Regions from separate parts of the Fundidesulfovibrio butyratiphilus genome, predicted to be linked through region 4. Evidence: riboswitches for the same ligand, from Rfam matches in the RefSeq annotation. Region 4 holds a riboswitch; each other region holds the start of a gene.
What was found. Region 4 has a riboswitch for cobalamin ahead of ACYQ01_RS07480 (FecCD family ABC transporter permease). Riboswitches for the same ligand answer to the same signal wherever they lie in the genome.

Region 1: another riboswitch for cobalamin. It lies ahead of metE (5-methyltetrahydropteroyltriglutamate--homocysteine S-methyltransferase); the one in region 4 lies ahead of ACYQ01_RS07480 (FecCD family ABC transporter permease).
Region 2: another riboswitch for cobalamin. It lies ahead of cobT (nicotinate-nucleotide--dimethylbenzimidazole phosphoribosyltransferase); the one in region 4 lies ahead of ACYQ01_RS07480 (FecCD family ABC transporter permease).
Region 3: another riboswitch for cobalamin. It lies ahead of ACYQ01_RS16280 (TonB-dependent receptor plug domain-containing protein); the one in region 4 lies ahead of ACYQ01_RS07480 (FecCD family ABC transporter permease).

Annotation. Positions count from the first base shown of each region.
Region 1 covers NZ_BAAHXA010000002.1:450,465-454,712, reverse strand. The annotation lists gene ACYQ01_RS13020 (SGNH/GDSL hydrolase family protein) at 48-1,682, shown strand; cobalamin riboswitch at 1,783-1,970, shown strand; gene metE (5-methyltetrahydropteroyltriglutamate--homocysteine S-methyltransferase) at 2,159-4,248, shown strand, end outside.
Region 2 covers NZ_BAAHXA010000003.1:506,392-510,639, reverse strand. The annotation lists gene ACYQ01_RS18410 (PAS domain S-box protein) at 1-212, opposite strand, end outside; gene ACYQ01_RS18405 (hypothetical protein) at 214-408, opposite strand; gene cobT (nicotinate-nucleotide--dimethylbenzimidazole phosphoribosyltransferase) at 582-1,646, opposite strand; cobalamin riboswitch at 1,761-1,937, opposite strand; gene ACYQ01_RS18395 (ATP-dependent 6-phosphofructokinase) at 1,997-3,334, opposite strand; gene ACYQ01_RS18390 (glycosyltransferase) at 3,405-4,248, shown strand, end outside.
Region 3 covers NZ_BAAHXA010000003.1:15,497-19,744, forward strand. The annotation lists gene ACYQ01_RS16275 (DUF2333 family protein) at 562-1,446, opposite strand; cobalamin riboswitch at 2,013-2,206, shown strand; gene ACYQ01_RS16280 (TonB-dependent receptor plug domain-containing protein) at 2,323-4,248, shown strand, end outside.
Region 4 covers NZ_BAAHXA010000001.1:1,582,417-1,586,664, forward strand. The annotation lists gene ACYQ01_RS07470 (carbon-nitrogen hydrolase family protein) at 1-1,116, opposite strand, end outside; gene ACYQ01_RS07475 (SGNH/GDSL hydrolase family protein) at 1,234-2,265, opposite strand; cobalamin riboswitch at 2,333-2,518, shown strand; gene ACYQ01_RS07480 (FecCD family ABC transporter permease) at 2,867-3,901, shown strand; gene ACYQ01_RS07485 (ABC transporter ATP-binding protein) at 3,894-4,248, shown strand, end outside.

The DNA of each region.
Region 1 (4,248 bases), on a different contig from region 4:
AGGGCAAGATATTCGAGGTCGCGACCCGGCACGAAGGACTATCGTCCATGACCCTGACCCGCAAATGCCTCTTTTTTTGCTGCCTGATACTGGGCAACCTGGCGCTTTTCGGGCTCATGGAATGGGGCGCCTCGGTCGTGGTCGGCCACTTCGGGCTCAAACAGAGCGAGACCCGTATCTTCAACGCAAAAAACGGCCGAGATGACCGCTTCATCGTCCAGTACGACGAGCGGCTCGGCTATCGCCTTGTCTCAAAAAACCGGGACATCTCCAAGTTCGAGGACTCCACCGGCCGGACGTTTTCCCGGCAAAAGCCCGACAATGTCTACCGCATCGTCTGTCTCGGCGGATCAACCACCTACGGCGTGGGCGCGGACAAGACGAACGCCTTTCCCTGGATCCTGGAGGACCTGCTGGCCCTGGTCTACACCCGATGCGGTTTGCGCTTCGAGGTGCTCAACGTCGGAGTCATGGGTTACCACAGCTGGCACTCGCGCATCCGCCTCAAGGAAGAACTCCTGGCTCTGCGTCCCGACTTGGTCCTGACCATGGACGCCGTCAACGACCTCGTGTGCAGCACGGTGGTGGAGGATTCCCTGGCCTTCATCCAAGAGAAACAACGGCTCCTGGGGCTCACCAACGCCCGCGGCGAACCGAGTCTCCTGGCGCGCGGCGACGCCTTTCTCGGCAAGCACCTCAATCTGTACGTCCTGCTCAAGTACCTTGGCGTCAAGCTCGCCCAGCCGAAAATTTCCCCGACGGACATGGCCGCCAAGATCAAGGCTTTCGGCTACCAGGACAACGTCACGACCATGGCCCGGGAATGTCGGGAGCACCAAACCGATTTCGGCATCATAAACTACCCCTGGTTGGCCACCCCTCATCCTGGTCCTGAAGCCGCCGAAGTGCTGCGGCAGGCCTCGACTCCCCTCTACCTCTTCGGCAAGCTCTGGTTCCCCAAGGCCAACGCCGCAGTGGCCGGGGAGACGGGCGCAACGCACATCAATCCCCAGCCGGTCTTCGATGCCTGGCTGGCCAAGACACCGGACCGGGCCGGCGAACTCTATTTCGACGACATCCATTTCACGAAACTCGGCAACCTGCTCCTTGCCCGCGAGGTATTCAAGGGGCTGGCGCAAGTTCCCTCCTTCCGTCGCTTCACGTCCGGCTGCCCGGTGTCCGATCCGGCGGTCGCCCTGGCCAATGCCGTCAAGCTCCAGGCCCCCCGCATCCACTTCACCAACGGCTGGCCGCGATCGGGAGAGACGCCGTGCCCCTTGAAGCTGGTCCGCACCGAGAACCTTGGCGTCAAGTCTCCGGACGATTCCGGTCGTCAGTTCCTGCGCCCGGCGCGCACCGATCAGCCGGGCCTGGCCTTCTTCACGGCAACCGCGGCCGTCTCCAGCGCCCCCATGCGCTACACGCTCCATACGGCCTTCTTCTTCCCCAGGGTGTCGGGCCCCTCGGACCGGGTGGAAGTGCTGGTGAACGGCAAGGACGTGTTTTCCCTGCGCGGCATGCAAAGCGGCCAGTGGACCGGCCTTTCCGACCGGTTCGGCCTGTATCTGCCGGCCCTGGCCCCGGGCGCGGAAGTGACCGTGCGCCTGTCAGGCAAGGCCCAAGTCTGGCTCGTCGGGGGAGACCTGATTTTCGGCCACGACGAGACCTTTCCCGGCCTCTGAGGGCACAACGCCATTCGCACGACACCTGCGGTTGCGCAACACTCCCCCCAAACGCACTTCCCTGCACGGGTCCGTTGACAGCCTTTTGCCAGAGGCCGTACAGAGAACTCGCAGTTGAGGAAATCCTTCGAGAAACGGAAGACGGTGCAAGTCCGTCGCAGACGCGCTGCTGTAACCGGTCGAACAGGCGGCGACCACTGGGGCAAGTCCCTGGGAAGGACGCCGCCGACATCACAGGCTCGTAGCCTGACGCCGGAAGCCAGAAGACGCCTCGAAGGTCGTCCGCACTGGGCCTCGCGACCTGGGCCTGGGCGATCCGTCGTGCGGCCCGTGCCGCGCGTGTGCGTGATCGTCGGCCCGCTTTCCCTAGGGAAAGCGGGTTTTTTCATGCCGGGACTCTTCCCGGGGCCGGGTCTTGTCCGTGGCCCGTGCGGGTATCCGTCACGGTCTCGCGACCAAAGACCAAGGAGACGATCATGTTGACGCACGTTCTGGGTTTTCCCCGCATGGGACGGCGACGTGAGCTCAAAACCGCCATGGAGGGCTTTTTCGCCGGCCGAGTCGGCCGCCAGGCCCTCGAAGACCAGGCCCGCGCCCTGCGCCTGGCCCACTGGGAAGAACAGCGCCGCGCCGGGCTCGATCTGGTGGCTGTGGGCGACTTTTCCCTCTACGACCACATGCTCGACACGGCCCTGCTGCTCGGGGCCGCGCCCGCGCGTTTCGGCCGCGCCGCTCCCGGCGACCTGGACGCTTATTACCGCATGGCCCGGGGCGCGGGTCCCGAATACGGCGACCAGCCGGCCATGGAGATGACCAAGTGGTTCGACACCAACTACCACTACATCGTGCCGGAGCTGGCCCCGGACCAGGCCTTCGCCCCTGACGCCTCGGCCCTGGCGACCCAGGCCCGCGAGGCCAGGGCGGCCGGACACCGGGTCAAGGTCGTACTGCCCGGACCGCTCACCTTTCTGGCCCTGGCCAAGGGCGACCGGCCGGGCGTCGATCCCCTGGACCTGCTCCATCGCGCGGCCGAGGCCTACGGCGACGTGCTGGAGGACCTGAGCCGGGTCTGCGAATGGATACAGCTCGACGAACCCGTGCTGGCCACCGATTTGCGCCAGGACCTGGCGGAACGCTTCCGCCGGACCTACGAGGAGCTTCTGCTCCGCACCAAACGTCCGAAGCTTTTGCTGGCCACCTATTTCGGGGCCGTGGACCACAACGCCGCCTTTTACGAAGACCTGCCCCTGAACGGTCTGCACCTCGATCTGGTCCGCGCTCCGGGCCAATTGGAGGCGCTGTTGCCGCATCTGCCCCCGGAGACCTCGCTGTCGCTTGGCGTGGTGGACGGACGCAACGTCTGGCGGGTGGAAGCCGACCAGGCCCTGGCCGTCATCGGCCGGGCCATGGATATCCTTGGGGACGCGCGTGTGCTGGTGGCTTCCTCCTGCTCGCTTCTGCATGTACCCTTCGATCTTGAGGGTGAGGACAACCTGGCCCCCGAGGTGCGGGACTGGATGGCATTCGCCGTGCAGAAATGCCGGGAAGTGCGCTGTCTGGCCAACCTGGCCCAGGGTGCGGGCGACAACGGCTGGCTCGAAGACAACCGCCGGGCCTGGCGGGCCAGGCGGGCAAGCCCGCTGGCCAATGACCCGGCCGTGCGGACCAGGGTCCGGACGCTCACGCCGGACATGGGCCGGCGCGCGACCCCCTACGCCAAGCGGGCCGCGATCCAACGCGAGCGCCTGCGGCTGCCCCTTCTGCCCACCACCACCATCGGGTCGTTTCCCCAGACGGCCGCGATACGTTCCATGCGCAGCAAGCAGCGCCAGGGGACTGTCTCGAACAGCCAGTACGATGCCTTTCTCGCCGAGGAGATTCGCGACGTGGTGGCCAAGCAGGAAACGCTCGGCCTCGACGTGCTGGTGCATGGCGAACCCGAACGCAACGACATGGTGGAATACTTCGGCGAGCGCCTCAAGGGGTTCTGTTTCACCAGACACGGCTGGGTGCAGAGCTACGGCGCGCGTTGCGTCAAGCCGCCCGTGCTCCACGGCGACGTGAGCCGTCCCGCGCCCATGACCGTAAAGTGGACCAGCTTCGCCCAGTCGCTCACCGACAAGCCGGTCAAGGGCATGCTCACCGGCCCCGTGACCATACTGCGCTGGAGCTTCGTGCGCGACGACCAGCCCCAGACCGAGACCTGCCGCCAGATCGCCCTGGCCATCCGCGACGAGGTGCTGGACCTGGAGGCCGCCGGCGCGACCGTGATACAGGTGGACGAACCGGCCCTGCGCGAGGGACTGCCCCTGCGCCGCAGGGACTGGGACCAGGCCCTTTCGGCCTACGTGGACTGCTTCCGCTTGGCCTCGAGCGGCGTGGGCGACGCCACCCAGTTGCACACCCACATGTGCTACAGCGAATTCAACGAGATCGTGGACGCCATCGCGGCCCTGGACGCCGACGTCATCAGCATCGAGGCCAGCCGCAGCCGCATGGAACTGTTGGAAGCCTTTCGCGTCTTTCGCTACCCCAACGAGATCGGCCCCGGCGTCTACGACATCCA
Region 2 (4,248 bases), on a different contig from region 4:
TTGATGGCCGCCACGGACCCCAGGTGGGACTTGGCCTGTTTGATCGCGCTCTGATGGGCCATGATGAGCGAACTCAGGCACATGGCCACCGCCATGAGCACGGTGACGATCATGAAGGCCATTCGCAGGGTGGACTGAATGCTGATGGCGGTGTCCTGAAAGGAGCGGGCGCCGCGTCTGCCCGAGGAAGTATGCGGGGATGGCGTGGTCAAATCAGACCAACTCGTTGATGACGTGCCCGATCACGCCTTCGTTGATGACATGGACAACCTCGTCGGACGGCGGTGTGGGTACGGTCACCTGTCCCGGCGGACTGGCTTGAAACTCCCCGGAGGGATGAGCCAGAACGGCGTCGGGAGAATGAACCAAGCCGTCGTAGGTTGCGAAATGGACCAGACCGTCGTTCACGTGTGGAAAGCTCCGGCTGGGGGTGAGACGGTTTCGACGGATAATCCGCCTCACCCCTTATAGGATCTTTGCCACTTCTTGTCACGCGTCGATTTTGACGAACGATATCCGCATAGTGTCGGACAAATTGCGTCAGGTTCGGCCGGGAGTTGCGCGCTTGGCGGCCTTGCGGACTACCCCTGGCTTACGCCGGCGCTGGAAAACGTGGCCATTTCGTTGAACACGGCCGCTCCGGCCCGGAGCAGCAGAAGCGCCAGCGCTCCGCCCGTGCCTTCCCCCAGGCGCAGGCCCAGGTGGAGCAGGGGGGAAGCGGACACTCGGTCCATGGCGGCCTTGTGCCCGGGTTCCGCCGAGGCGTGGCTGAAGAACACGTAGTCCATGACCGCCGGATTGAATTTCCAGGCCGCCACCAGGGCCGCGCCGGAGATGAAGCCGTCCACCAGGACCGCCTGGCGGTTGGCCGCTCCGCCCAGAATCAGCCCGGCCAGACAGGCGATTTCGTAGCCGCCCAGGGCGGACAGGATTTCCAGGGCGTCGCCGGAGGCCACGGCTGCGGCGTTGACTTCGAGGGATTGACGGATGACTCGGACCTTGCGGTCCACCCCCGAGGCGTCCAGTCCGGTGCCGGGGCCGGTGGCCTCGGCCGGGTCCAACCCCAGGTAGGCGCAGTACAGAGCCGTGGAGGGCGTGGTGTTGGCGATGCCCATGTCGCCCGTGCCCACGGTGGCGAAACCCTCGGCCTTGGCCCGATCGGCCAGGTCGAACCCCGCGTTCAGGGCTTCCAGACACTGTTCGCGGGTCATGGCCGGTCCCTTGGCCATGTTCGCCGTGCCCGGGCCCACTTTGGCCCGCACCAGCATGGGGTGCTCGGGAAAGTCGCCCCCCGCGCATCCGGCGTCCACCACCTTGAGGTCGGCGCCGGCCTGGCGCGCCAGCACGTTGATTCCCGCGCCGCCGTTGAGGAAGTTCATCACCATCTGCCGGGTGACCGCCTGGGGAAAGACGCTCACGCCCTCGTCAGCCACGCCGTGATCCCCGGCGCAGACGAAAAAAATAGCCGGATCGGGCGCCGGCTTGCCGCCGTTGGCGATCAAATAGAGGCGCAGGGCCAGCTCTTCCAGGCGGCCCAGGCTGCCCTTGGGCTTGGTGAGGTCGTCGAGATGGGCCTGGCCGGCCGGGATCAGGGAGGCGTCCACCGGGCGGATGCGCGCCAGGCGGGAAATAAAGTCGTTGGGCATGCGGGCTCCTTGCAGGGTTGGAGGTTGGGTTTCGTTCGAACCCAAGGCCGCAAAAACAAAAAATCCCTTGGCCCCGAAAGGGGCCAAGGGATAGCCGTTGCCATAGGTTCTATCCGTCAGTGGTCGCGTCCGTCCGTCTTCTGGCTCCCGGGTCGTCCTCCACCCGGCCTTCCCGCCCTGGGGCAGTGGCGTGTCGGGTATCGTCTCCGGTCACAGCGGCGGGACCGCCACGGTTTCACACCGTGTTCCGCAAGGCGGGCTTCAGCCCGCAACGGTCGCGATGGTCGGCACGCTAGTCCCGGGCGTTGGTCCTGTCAAGGCGCCGGCGGGAGGCACGCTTCAACGGTTCCTCAGCTCTTCGGGGCCGGGTTGACCAGGGGGCCTTGTCCCGTGGCGTCCTGCACCTGCTGCCAGAAGGAGGTGTCCACGGCCATGCGCTTGCGCGAGTGGGTCACCAGGGGCAACGGCACGTGGACGGGCATTTCATGCACCAGGCTCACCATCATGCCGGACTTGCCGGCCATGCCCGCGTGCACGGCCATGGAGCCCAACCGGTTGCAGTTCACCCGGTCGGCCGCGCTGGCCGGCACCGAGCGGATGATGTAGCTGGGATCGATGAACTTCAGGGTGATGGGAAGCTTGTCCTTGAAGTAGCTCTTGATTTCGGTCGTGAGCAGCCCGCAAATGTCGCCCAGCCAGCGGTTTCCCGAGGCGTCGGTGCGCAGGGATTCGGGCAGGTATTCCTGGCCGGCTCCTTCGGCCACCACGACCACGGCGTGGCCCCGGCGGTGGAGACGTTCGTGCAGGGCGGCGAGAAATCCTCCTGGACCCTGCAGGTCGAAATGCTGCTCCGGCACCAGGACGAAGTTGACCTCCTTGATGCCCAGGGTCGCCTCGGCCGCGATGAAACCCGACTCGCGGCCCATGACCTTGACCAGACCGATGCCGTAGGGCGCGCCCAGGGATTCCACGTGGGCGCAGCGGATGGCCTCGATGGCCTTTTCCACGGCGGTGCCGAAGCCGAAGGTGCGCGACACGAAATGGATGTCGTTGTCGATGGTCTTGGGAATGCAGACCACGGAGATCTTCAGGTCCCGTTCGCTGATGAGCGCGAAGATGGCCTGCGCGGCGCGCATGCTGCCCACGCCGCCCACCACGAAGAGCATGCCGACGTTGAGCCGTTCGAGGGAATCCACCACGTCCTCAACGGGCTGGGGACCCCGGGAGGAGCCGATGACCGAGCCGCCGAACTCATGGATGGGGGAGACGAATTCCGGGGTCAGCTCCACCACGTTGGGGTTGGTTTTGGGCAGGAAACCGGCCAGGCCGTAGCGGATGCCCAGGATCTTGGAAACGCCGTAGCCGTGATGGGCCTCCATGACGATGGAGCGAATCACGTCGTTTATGCCCGGGCAGAGTCCCCCGCAGGTGACCACGGCGCACTTGGTCTTGGGCGGATCGAAATAGATGCGCTCGCGTGGTCCGGCTTGTTCCAGGCTCACCTGGGCCTGGGCCGCGTGGCCGTTGAGAGAGCCGCTCACGATATTGATGAGCACCCGCTGCTCTTCGGTCACGAACATCGACCCCCGGCGGGGGTTGGGGATTTTCGGCTCGCCCAGACTTGGCACCCGGGTCTGTTCGGGGCTAAGGTGCGCAAGCCCCTGGTCGGGAAGTTCGTTTTCGTGCATGGAAGCCTCCGAAAGGGGGGGATGTTTTCGGTTCAACCCCTACCTAGCCTCAGGCGAGCGGCGTGACAAGATGCCCGCGACGACACGCAGGACATTTCTCTTTATTCCTCCGGTGCGCAAGCCCACGGGCGGCGTGGCCGTTCTTTGGGACATGGCCCGCCTGCTGCACCGGGCCGGCCTGCCGGCCTTCGCCGTCTTGCGCGAACCCGCGGTGTGGACTCCCCAGGGAGAATTGGCCCCCACAGTGGATTTCGTCCGTCTGGACCTTACCGCCCAAGACCTGTGGATTGTTCCGGAAGGGTGGACGAACGCCCTGGTCCCGGGATTGCGGGCGGGGGCCGAGTGCCTGGTGTACGTGCAGAATTGGGCCTACCTGTTTTCCGGGCTGCCCCCGGGAGCGCGCTGGCGGGATTTGCCCGTGGAGTTTCTGGCCGTTTCCGATCCGGTGGCCTGGTTCGTGGAGCACAGCCTGGGCCGCCGGCCGCCGGTGCTTCGTCCGGGCATCGACCTGGAGGTCTTCACCCCGCCCCGGTCCAAGCCGGACGCCCTGACCGTGGCCTACATGCCGCGCAAGAACCGGGCCCTGGCCGAGCAGATTCGGGCCGTGTTCGAAGCCCGGGGGCGTTTCGCGGTTCGGTGGGCGGAAATCGCCGGGCTGGACCGTGCGGGCGTGGCCGCGGTTCTGCGTGAAAGCCACGTGTTTCTGGCCACGGGCTACCCCGAAGGCTGTCCCCTGCCGCCCCTCGAAGCCATGGCCAGCGGGGCCGTGCCCGTGGGCTTCGCGGGATTGGGCGGATTCGATTACATGCGCCAAGTGCGTCCCGAAGACTATCGTCCCGCGTGTGCCCTGCGTCCCGTGGAGTGGGCCGGCAACGGCTTTTACGTGGCCGACGCCGATGTCATGGGCTGCGTTT
Region 3 (4,248 bases), on a different contig from region 4:
GAAATACACGCGAGCTTTCAATAAACAATGCGAATGGATTTCGTATATACGATTGTCGTTTTGCCTGGAGAAGCGGCATGAGGCCTGGGCGCGCTTGTGCAAAAGCAACTGTCGTTTTGGCCTCGGCCTGGGCAAAAACGTGCAAAAGCAACTTTCGCGCGCCCAGGCCGAAAACGCTTTGCCAGGCGCTGGCCAAGTTGGCGCAATCATTGGGCTGGCGTCCCATTAAATCCCACATTCTCCCGACATATCCCGGCTCAGCCTAGAACCAGAACCAAGTGTCGCAAGACACTGATGTGCGAGCGATTCGGCTCGTCGTTTCCACTCTTGTCCCACGTTCTATTGCCGATGCGAGCAGCGGGGACAGAAGGCGATTGTCCGAAGGTGTCGACCGAACATGGGCGTTTCATTGCCGTCGGGCCAGGACAACGTGATCCACCGCCGCACGCCCGACATCCCCGCTTGCAAACGCAAAAGGACGTCAAGTCCTGGCGCAAACACAACGCGCCCCGGGCCTGACGTCCTCTTGACGACACATCCAATCGGGATTGCTATGAATCGCTACGGTCTGCTCCCCACTCCGCTGCCGGTCCCCCTGGCGATGGCGTCTCGCAAGGCGTTAAGCTGGACAAGCGTATCGGAAATAGTGCCCATCAGCGCATGAATGTTTCCTCCCAGCACGCCAAACCCGCTGAAATTGAGGACAAGGGCCGGCTTTTCCCCGACACTGCCGCCTGATGTTTCAATCAAAATATTCATCGTATTGACAGCGGACTGCCGTTCCAACACGGGCTGAAAATCGTGCTGTATGGCCTTGAACAATTCACTCGTGGCGTAGACAACGCCCTGGGCATGATAAAACGCGCCCCTGACGTTCCACACGTAATTTCCTTCCCTGTACACGTTTCTCAAGCGCGTGTACTCTGAACTGAGTATCGCATTCATCTCATTGATGATATCTTCCAGCTGATCGCTTCTCGGACTCAACTGGGGAATTTCTCCCTTTCCCAGGCGGTCATTAAAAGACTTGTAGCGGTTCAATCCCTGGGCAAAACGGTCCCTGCTGTCATCTTCACTGAAAAGAGACCACGAATCAGGGCTTCTATTGAAATCGTCGGCTGCGTCGAGCAACTCCGCTCCCGCGGGGCTTTCAGCTCCGATTCTGAACAGATGAGGTATGTGCTGGCTCATTCTCCGAAGAACAAAATGCTCGCCCCTTTGAAAAGCCTTCACGTCCAGGCGCATTCTGATTGGAGACACCAGTGCGCTGGGAGCCCATCCGGTATCGAGTTCGCGCTCGATCATGTCACTCATCGTTTGTATGATGTGACTTTTCCCGGAAGCAAGTTCATGCTCGGGAAGATATTCCGAATTGACACGTCCTGAAATTTGCCCAACACCATAATAAAGGCAGACGAGCAACAGGACGACCAGCAGGATCTTCACTGGTTTTCCAAAGCGGACTCTCTTGCATTGCTTTATTGCCGAAGTAACAGCAGACAATACGCCCTGGACACGAAAAATGGGTGACATACGACCTCCCCCAAGACAAAAATGATCAGTCAGATTGAAATTGAAAAAACTCCTACCGTTTTGTCAGCGGCAGGAGTCAGCGGCTGCCAACACCAATTTTGAACGACTCCATCTTCTTGTGAATTTTTTAACTCGTTCCTTGAATCAGGTCAAGGCGTGTCATACTATCGTTTTTCTTGGCACTTCGCCCCGCGACCTCGCCTGGAAGCCGAACCCAACCGAAAGGAGAGACTTTTCCCGCCTATTTGTCAGACTCCGGGCCTCCCTCCGCCCCACCAAAGCCCCACGAAGGGCCGGCGAACGAAATAACAACAAAACCGTGACCGCGCGAAGATCCTGCGCCACCGGGTCCGCGCATTCCCGATGTGCGTCTGAAAAACAGGAGCGGCGCGCCGCTCCCCGAACAGGACCGCAGCCCGCAATACGGGTCGCGCGCCCCTTCGGGCCTCGCCTTGACAGGGCGCACTCCCGGTTGTAGGGCCACTGCCAACGTCGCAGGTCCTCAATATCCATGAGGCGAAATGGGAAGTCCGGTGAAAGTCCGGCGCTGGCCCGCAACCGTAAGAGGGGACGAAAGCCGCGTGACGCCACTGTCCGCCAGGGCGCGGATGGGAAGGTGCGGCGAGTAGAACGATCCTTAAGCCGGGAAACCAGCCTGCGACAGCGTGTCGTAGGCTTCGAGGCCAAGCCGAAACGCGGACGCGTCCCCTTTCCGAAGACGGATGGGGCTTTTCGTCCGTTCCCTCCTCGAAGCCTCCTCTTCAACCCGATGAAGAAGGAGGTTTTTTTATGCGTTGTGCGGCGTTAGTCCTTTCTCTGCTTCTTTTTTCGGCCAGCGCGGCCCTGGCCGAAGATCGTGGCGGACAACCACGCGAACTGCCGGAAATGGTGGTCACGGCCACGGCCGAGCCCTCGGCCAGCACCCAGACCCCGGTCCACGTCCAGGTCATCGATCGAAAAGCCATCGACGAACTCGGGGCTTCCACACTGGACGATCTCGTCGCCCTCAAGGTTCCGGCCTCGGTGACCAAGTACCCCGGGGCCTATTCCAGCGCCAAGCTGCGCGGCTTCGACACCTACGCCTCGCCCGGGGCCAACATGGACGCCAAAACCCTGGTTCTGGTGGACGGCAACCCCGTGGCCACGGGCAACCTGGCGCTCATCCCCCTGGGCAACGTGGAGCGGGTGGAGGTCATGCGCGGACCGGGTTCGGTGCTCTACGGCGCTTCGGCCATGGGCGGGGTCATCAACGTGATCACCCGGCGCGGCAAGGGCAAACCCTCGGGCGCGGCGGAAGTCCGCTACGGTAGCTTCAACCGCGTCGAGCCCCGGGCCGACATCCAGGGCGGATTGGAAAACGGCTCGCTGGGAGCCAGCCTGGCCGGACGCGTCACCAGCGTCGACGCCTACGACGCCAGCGGCGGATGGCGCTACCCCAACACCGCCTACCACGACGGCGCGGCCTCGGGCACGGTGACCATTCGTCCCGTCGAAGGACACGCCCTCCACCTGATGGCCAACTTCTTCAACGCCTACGACGTGGGGGATCCCGGCCCGGTCTATTCGCGCACCCCCAGCGCCAAGGTGGACGACGTGCTCAAGAATTTCGCCGCCACCTACACCGGCGGCTCCAGCGCCGTCGACGTGGACTGGCGGCTGGCTTTCTGGGCCAACCGGCACGAGTACGACAACACCGACACGCCCTATTACGACAGCTCGAAGTTCAATACCGATCAGATCGGCCTGGACGGACGCGTCACCGTGCCCACCTTTTCGTTCGGCCGTTTCACCCTGGGCGCGCGATACCAGAACACCGAGGAAAAACGCGACGGGGACGGGGTCTATGCACCGGATTCCCGCTACGCGAACTGGGCCGCCTATGGGGAGGAAAAGCTCACTCTGGGCGACATCACGCTGCTTGGCGGACTGCGATACGACAACTACCAGCTGCGCATAAACGGCAACACCGTGCTCTGCGACGTGGTTTCGCGGGACAAGACCATGGATCACCTGAGCTGGCGATTCGGCGCGAACTGGAACGCCACTGACTGGTTGACCCTGCGCGCCACGGCCGGCTCGGCCTTCACCCCGCCCGACGCCTACAAGTTCAGCGGACGCTTTCAGCAGTGGGGCACGTGGTATTTGGGCAATTCGGGCCTCAAGCCCGAAACCAGCGTCACCGGCGAGGCCGGCGCGGACGTGACCTGGAACGGACTGGAATTCTCGGGGACCTACTTCAACACCGCCTACAACGACGCCATCACCACGGCCACCCTGCCCGCAACCGCGTCCCAGACATGGGTGAACTCCTCGGGTTGGCGGCTCTCCGGCCTGGAAGGCTTCGTGCGCTACACCCACACGTTCGACGCCGGAACCAATCGTTTCAGCCTTACGCCGTCGCTCAACTGGATCTGGTTCTTCGAACGCGCCGAGCTCGACGACACCCTGGTCAACGCGCGCGGCACGGACACGGTGCTCGGGCTTTCGCGCTACACCCTGACCCCCGGCCTGCAAATCGGCTGGAACGAAACCCTGCGCCTTGACCTCTCCGCCCAGTGGCAGGGCGATCAAAAGGTGCAGGACTTCAACCCCTATTCCCCGGCCTACGGCAACGTGGTGGACAAGGACCCCTTCTTCGTCTTCAACGCCAAGCTCTCGTACCGCCCCGTAGAAAAGCTGGAAGCCTCGATCTCCGTGAACAACATCGCCGACGAA
Region 4 (4,248 bases):
GGCCACGAGGTCGAATTCCCTGCGGATGAAGTCGCGGTTGGGACTTTTTTCGATGATGTCCGCAGTGAGCACGAAGGGACGTTTTTTCGTGTGCTCCCAGACCACGTTGCCCTGCCAGTCGAGCATGGTGGCCAAGTTGACGTAGCCGGCGTGGGGGCGCTCCTTGTGGAAGCTTCCGGCCACCACCAGCTTGAGCTGGTGCGGCCCGTTGTGGGTCGAGAGATATTCCACCATGGAGGTGAGGGCGTCGTGGTCCACCGTGAGCTCGGGGAAGATCAGGATGTCCACCCGTTCCTCCTGGGCCTTGGCCAGGATGGAGCAGACGTACTCTTCCATCGTGTCCCGGTCCGGGCTTTTCAAGTTCACGTAGCGGAAGGGCACCTTCATGCCCACGCCTTTTTTGCGGTAGGTTTCCACGTCAAAGACAAAGCCGGCGTCCATGGGCGACAGGGCGATGGTCAGGGTTTCCAGGTTGGCCAGGCTGCGGTGAAACGACGAGCCGGACTGGCGGCTCACCTTGCCCGGCGAGAGAATCACCCTGTGATTGTTCACCCGGCCGTCCTTGACCAGGGTGTGATGTTCGAGAAAATGATAGGAAATGGTGGCCGAAAAATAGGCCTCGTCGTAATCCAGGGGGTCGGCGCCGATCCAGCGGGAAAAGATGGGCTTGATGCGCGGGGCGATGACGTATTCGCCCTTGCTGCCGCCGACTTCCACCTGGATGGGCGTGTAGTAGTTGGAGTTCATGAGCCGGACGAGGGGATCGCTCGGGGGCAGCACCTGGGCCTGCGTCCCCGCGGTCTGCACGCCGAGCCCCGCCAGTTGGGCGTCGAGCCGGGGCAGAAGCGCGGCCACGAAGAGTTTGGCCGTCCGCTCGGAATGGATATTGCGACGGATATACTCGTTGAGCGTCCACATGCAGGCCGGGGAGTCTTCCTCCTCCAGGGGCAAGGTGGCCACGTCGCGGGCTATGCGCACGTCCTGGTCGACTTCGAGCACACTGATGAGTTCCTCTTCGTAGTCCAACGCCACGTGGTAGATGGTGGCGAAGAGTTCGTACAAGCGGGCCAGTTTGCAGAAGTCTATGGATTGTAACGTCTCGAGCAAGGACGCCACGGGACGAACCTCCTGAATTGGTCCGCCGTGCGGACCGGGATGGACCTTCTGGTCGGTCTCTTTCTCTGGATACCCGGACGAAAGGCGGTTGTCCAACCCCCTTTGCCCGGGTCGGCGTTATTGCACCATGGGCACGCCCCAGTACTGCTTGGGCACGAAATCCTTTTCCTTGAGAAACTTGGTCAGCTCCCAGGCGAGAACCCCGCTGGCCGCCTCGTTGGGATGGCGAAAGGGGTCGTGGGCCAGAACCATTTCGTCGTTGACCAGGGGCGTGCCCACGTAGAGGCACGGGGGACCGCCCTGTTTAAAGGCGTCCACGAACATCTGGCCCACCCGGGTGAACAGGATGAACTTGGCCCCGTGTTCCTGGCTTTCGCGGTCGAAAAGGCGGGCGATGTCCAGTCCCAGCCCCACGGTGTCGGCCCAGAACTTGGGATCGAGCGGAGGTCCGACCTCGCCGGGCTTGGCCTTGGGGATGGCCATCCAATACACGGTGTTGCGCAGGATCTCGTAGGTACGACACCAGGTCGCGGCAAACCGGTCCGCCGCCACAAGAGCCATGAACAGGGGAGAATTGTTGGTCACGGGAGAATTCTTGAGCTCCAGCTTGCCGTTTTCCTCCACGAAACGCGGCTTGCCCAGGCGCCAAATGCTGTCGGTCATGTGCCGAAAGTCGGCAAAGTGCGGCACGTAGCAGATCACCAGATCCGGGTGGAGCTTGTAGCCGTCGCGGCGCACCCGCAAGAGCATCTGGTCGATGCCGTAGCCGCTCACGGCCAGGTTCACCACCTCGACGTTCTTGAAGTACCCCTGAAGCAACACGGGCAAGGTGAACCGTTCGCGCAGTCCGAAACCGAACGCGTGGGAGTCGCCCACCACCACGATGCGGAACGTGCCTTCGGGCTTTTCGGGCGTCACCACCGGTCCGCGATAGCCCTGGTCGTTGATGGCGTATTCCACGTCCACCCCGGTGGTCTTGGACCAGGCCGTGGCCCCGGGCTTGAGCGACCATCCCAAGTCCGGATCAAAGCACCCGATCTGTTGCGGCACCACAAAGCCCCAGGTGCGATCGAGCATGCGCCAAAAAATGCGCGACGACACTTCAATAAAAGCAAGCAGGCAGAGAATGTAGAGAATTGCACGCTTCATGCTGGGGCCGGTAGCAGTTTGACGGGGCGTTTTGCAAGACCCTCTTTGACAGGGGTCGGGCTTTGTCCTAGGAAACTGGCGTTCCGGCCCCCTGAATATGGGGCGCTTGCGAGGGAATCCGGTGCGAAACCGGAGCGGTCCCGCCGCTGTGACCGGGGACGAAACCCGCCAGACGCCACTGCCCACGGGCGGGAAGGCGCGGGGAGTAGAATGATCCGGAAGCCAGAAGACCTGCCGGAACGCCGGGCGCGGCCATGCTCCCGGACCGGGCGAACACGTCCGCCCGGCCGGGAGCATGGCCGACTTCCACGATCGGTTTCCGAAGTCGCATGCCGCGCGTCACGGAGCCGAATGCGGAAGCGCCCGGCCGCCTGGCCCGGATTCCCTGGCGGACGCCCGAGCCCGGTTCCCGAGGAGGAAACACCGTGATTTTGTCCCGCGCGTCCCGCATTCGACGCCTTTCGTCCTTGCCGCCCCGCCGCGCATGCGGCAACGCGTTTCGTCAGGCCGAGCCCGCGACCAGCGCTCGTCGCCTGGGCGCGCGTGCGCGTTTCGCCCGTTTCGCGGTCCGCGTCGCCTCTCCCCTCCCCGGAGCCCGTCCTTGACCCCCCTTCCGGGGCGCTCACGCGCCGGCGCAACGGCCCTGGCCCTGATCGCCGCCTTGGCCCTGCTGGTGGCCTGGGCCGCTTCCAACGGACCGGCCCCCCTGCCCGCCGGGCTGGTGGGGCGCATCCTGGCCGGCAAGCTCCTGGCCTGCTCCTCCTGCCTGGACGGCGTGGGCGACGTGGCCCAACGCCTGGTTCTCGAAATCCGACTGCCCCGCATCGTCGCCGCCGGAGCCGTGGGCGCGGCCCTGGCCCTCTCCGGCGGACTGTTCCAGGGACTTCTGCAAAACCCCCTGGCCGATTCCTACACCCTGGGCGTCTCGGCCGGGGGAGCGCTCGGGGCCTGCCTGGGCCTGCTGGCCGGCGTGGGCGGCCACGGCGAACTGGCCCTGGCCGCCTGTTCCCTGGCGGGCTCCCTGGCCGCGCTCGCCGTGGTGCTGACCCTGGCCACGGCCAGGGGACGCCTCGATCCGGTCACCCTGGTTCTGGCCGGAGTCATCGTGTCCGCCACCTTGCAGGCGGGACTGGGATTCGTGAAGTTTCTGGCCGGCGACAACGTGGCCGGCCTGGTGTTCTGGCTCATGGGCGGATTCGTGGCCAAGACCTGGTCCGAGGCCTGGCTGGCCCTGGGCGGCCTGGGCATGGGACTGGCCGGGGCCGTGGCCTTCGCCCGCGACCTGGACGCCCTGTGCGCGGGCGACGAAACCGCGAAGGGGCTGGGCGTGAACGTGGCCGCGGTGCGCCTGGGGCTCCTCGTCTGCGCCTCGGCCTGTGTCGCGGCCTGCGTGGCCGTCTCGGGCATCATCGGTTTCGTGGGCCTGGTGGTGCCCCACATGGTGCGCCTGGCCGCCGGCCCGGCCCATCGCCGTCTCCTGCCCCTGTCCGCCCTGGCCGGAGCCGTCCTCCTGCTGGCGGCGGATACGGCCGTGCGCACGGTCCTGCCCCACGAGGTGCCGGTGGGCGTGCTGACGGCGCTCTTGGGCGGCCCCTACTTCTGCCTGCTCTTCGTGCGCGGAGCGGCCCGTGTGTAGCGCGCGGACGCCCGACCCGGTTCTTTTGCGCGGGACCGGCCTGCGGGTGGTGCGCGGTGGACACGAAGCCCTGGCCGGAGCCGACATCGCGCTGCGAGCCGGCGAAGTGCTGGGCGTGGTCGGGCCCAACGGGGCGGGCAAATCCACCCTGCTTCACTGCCTGGCCGCGCTGGAACGTCCGGCCGCCGGGCGGGTGGAGCTGGCCGGAATCGACGTCTTCACCCTGTCCCGACGCGCCCTGGCCCGCCAAGTGGGCTTTCTTCCCCAGGAAACCCTGGACCGCTTCGGTTTCACGGTGCTCGACTGCGCCCTCATGGGCCGCTACCCCCACCTGGGCCGCTTCGCCG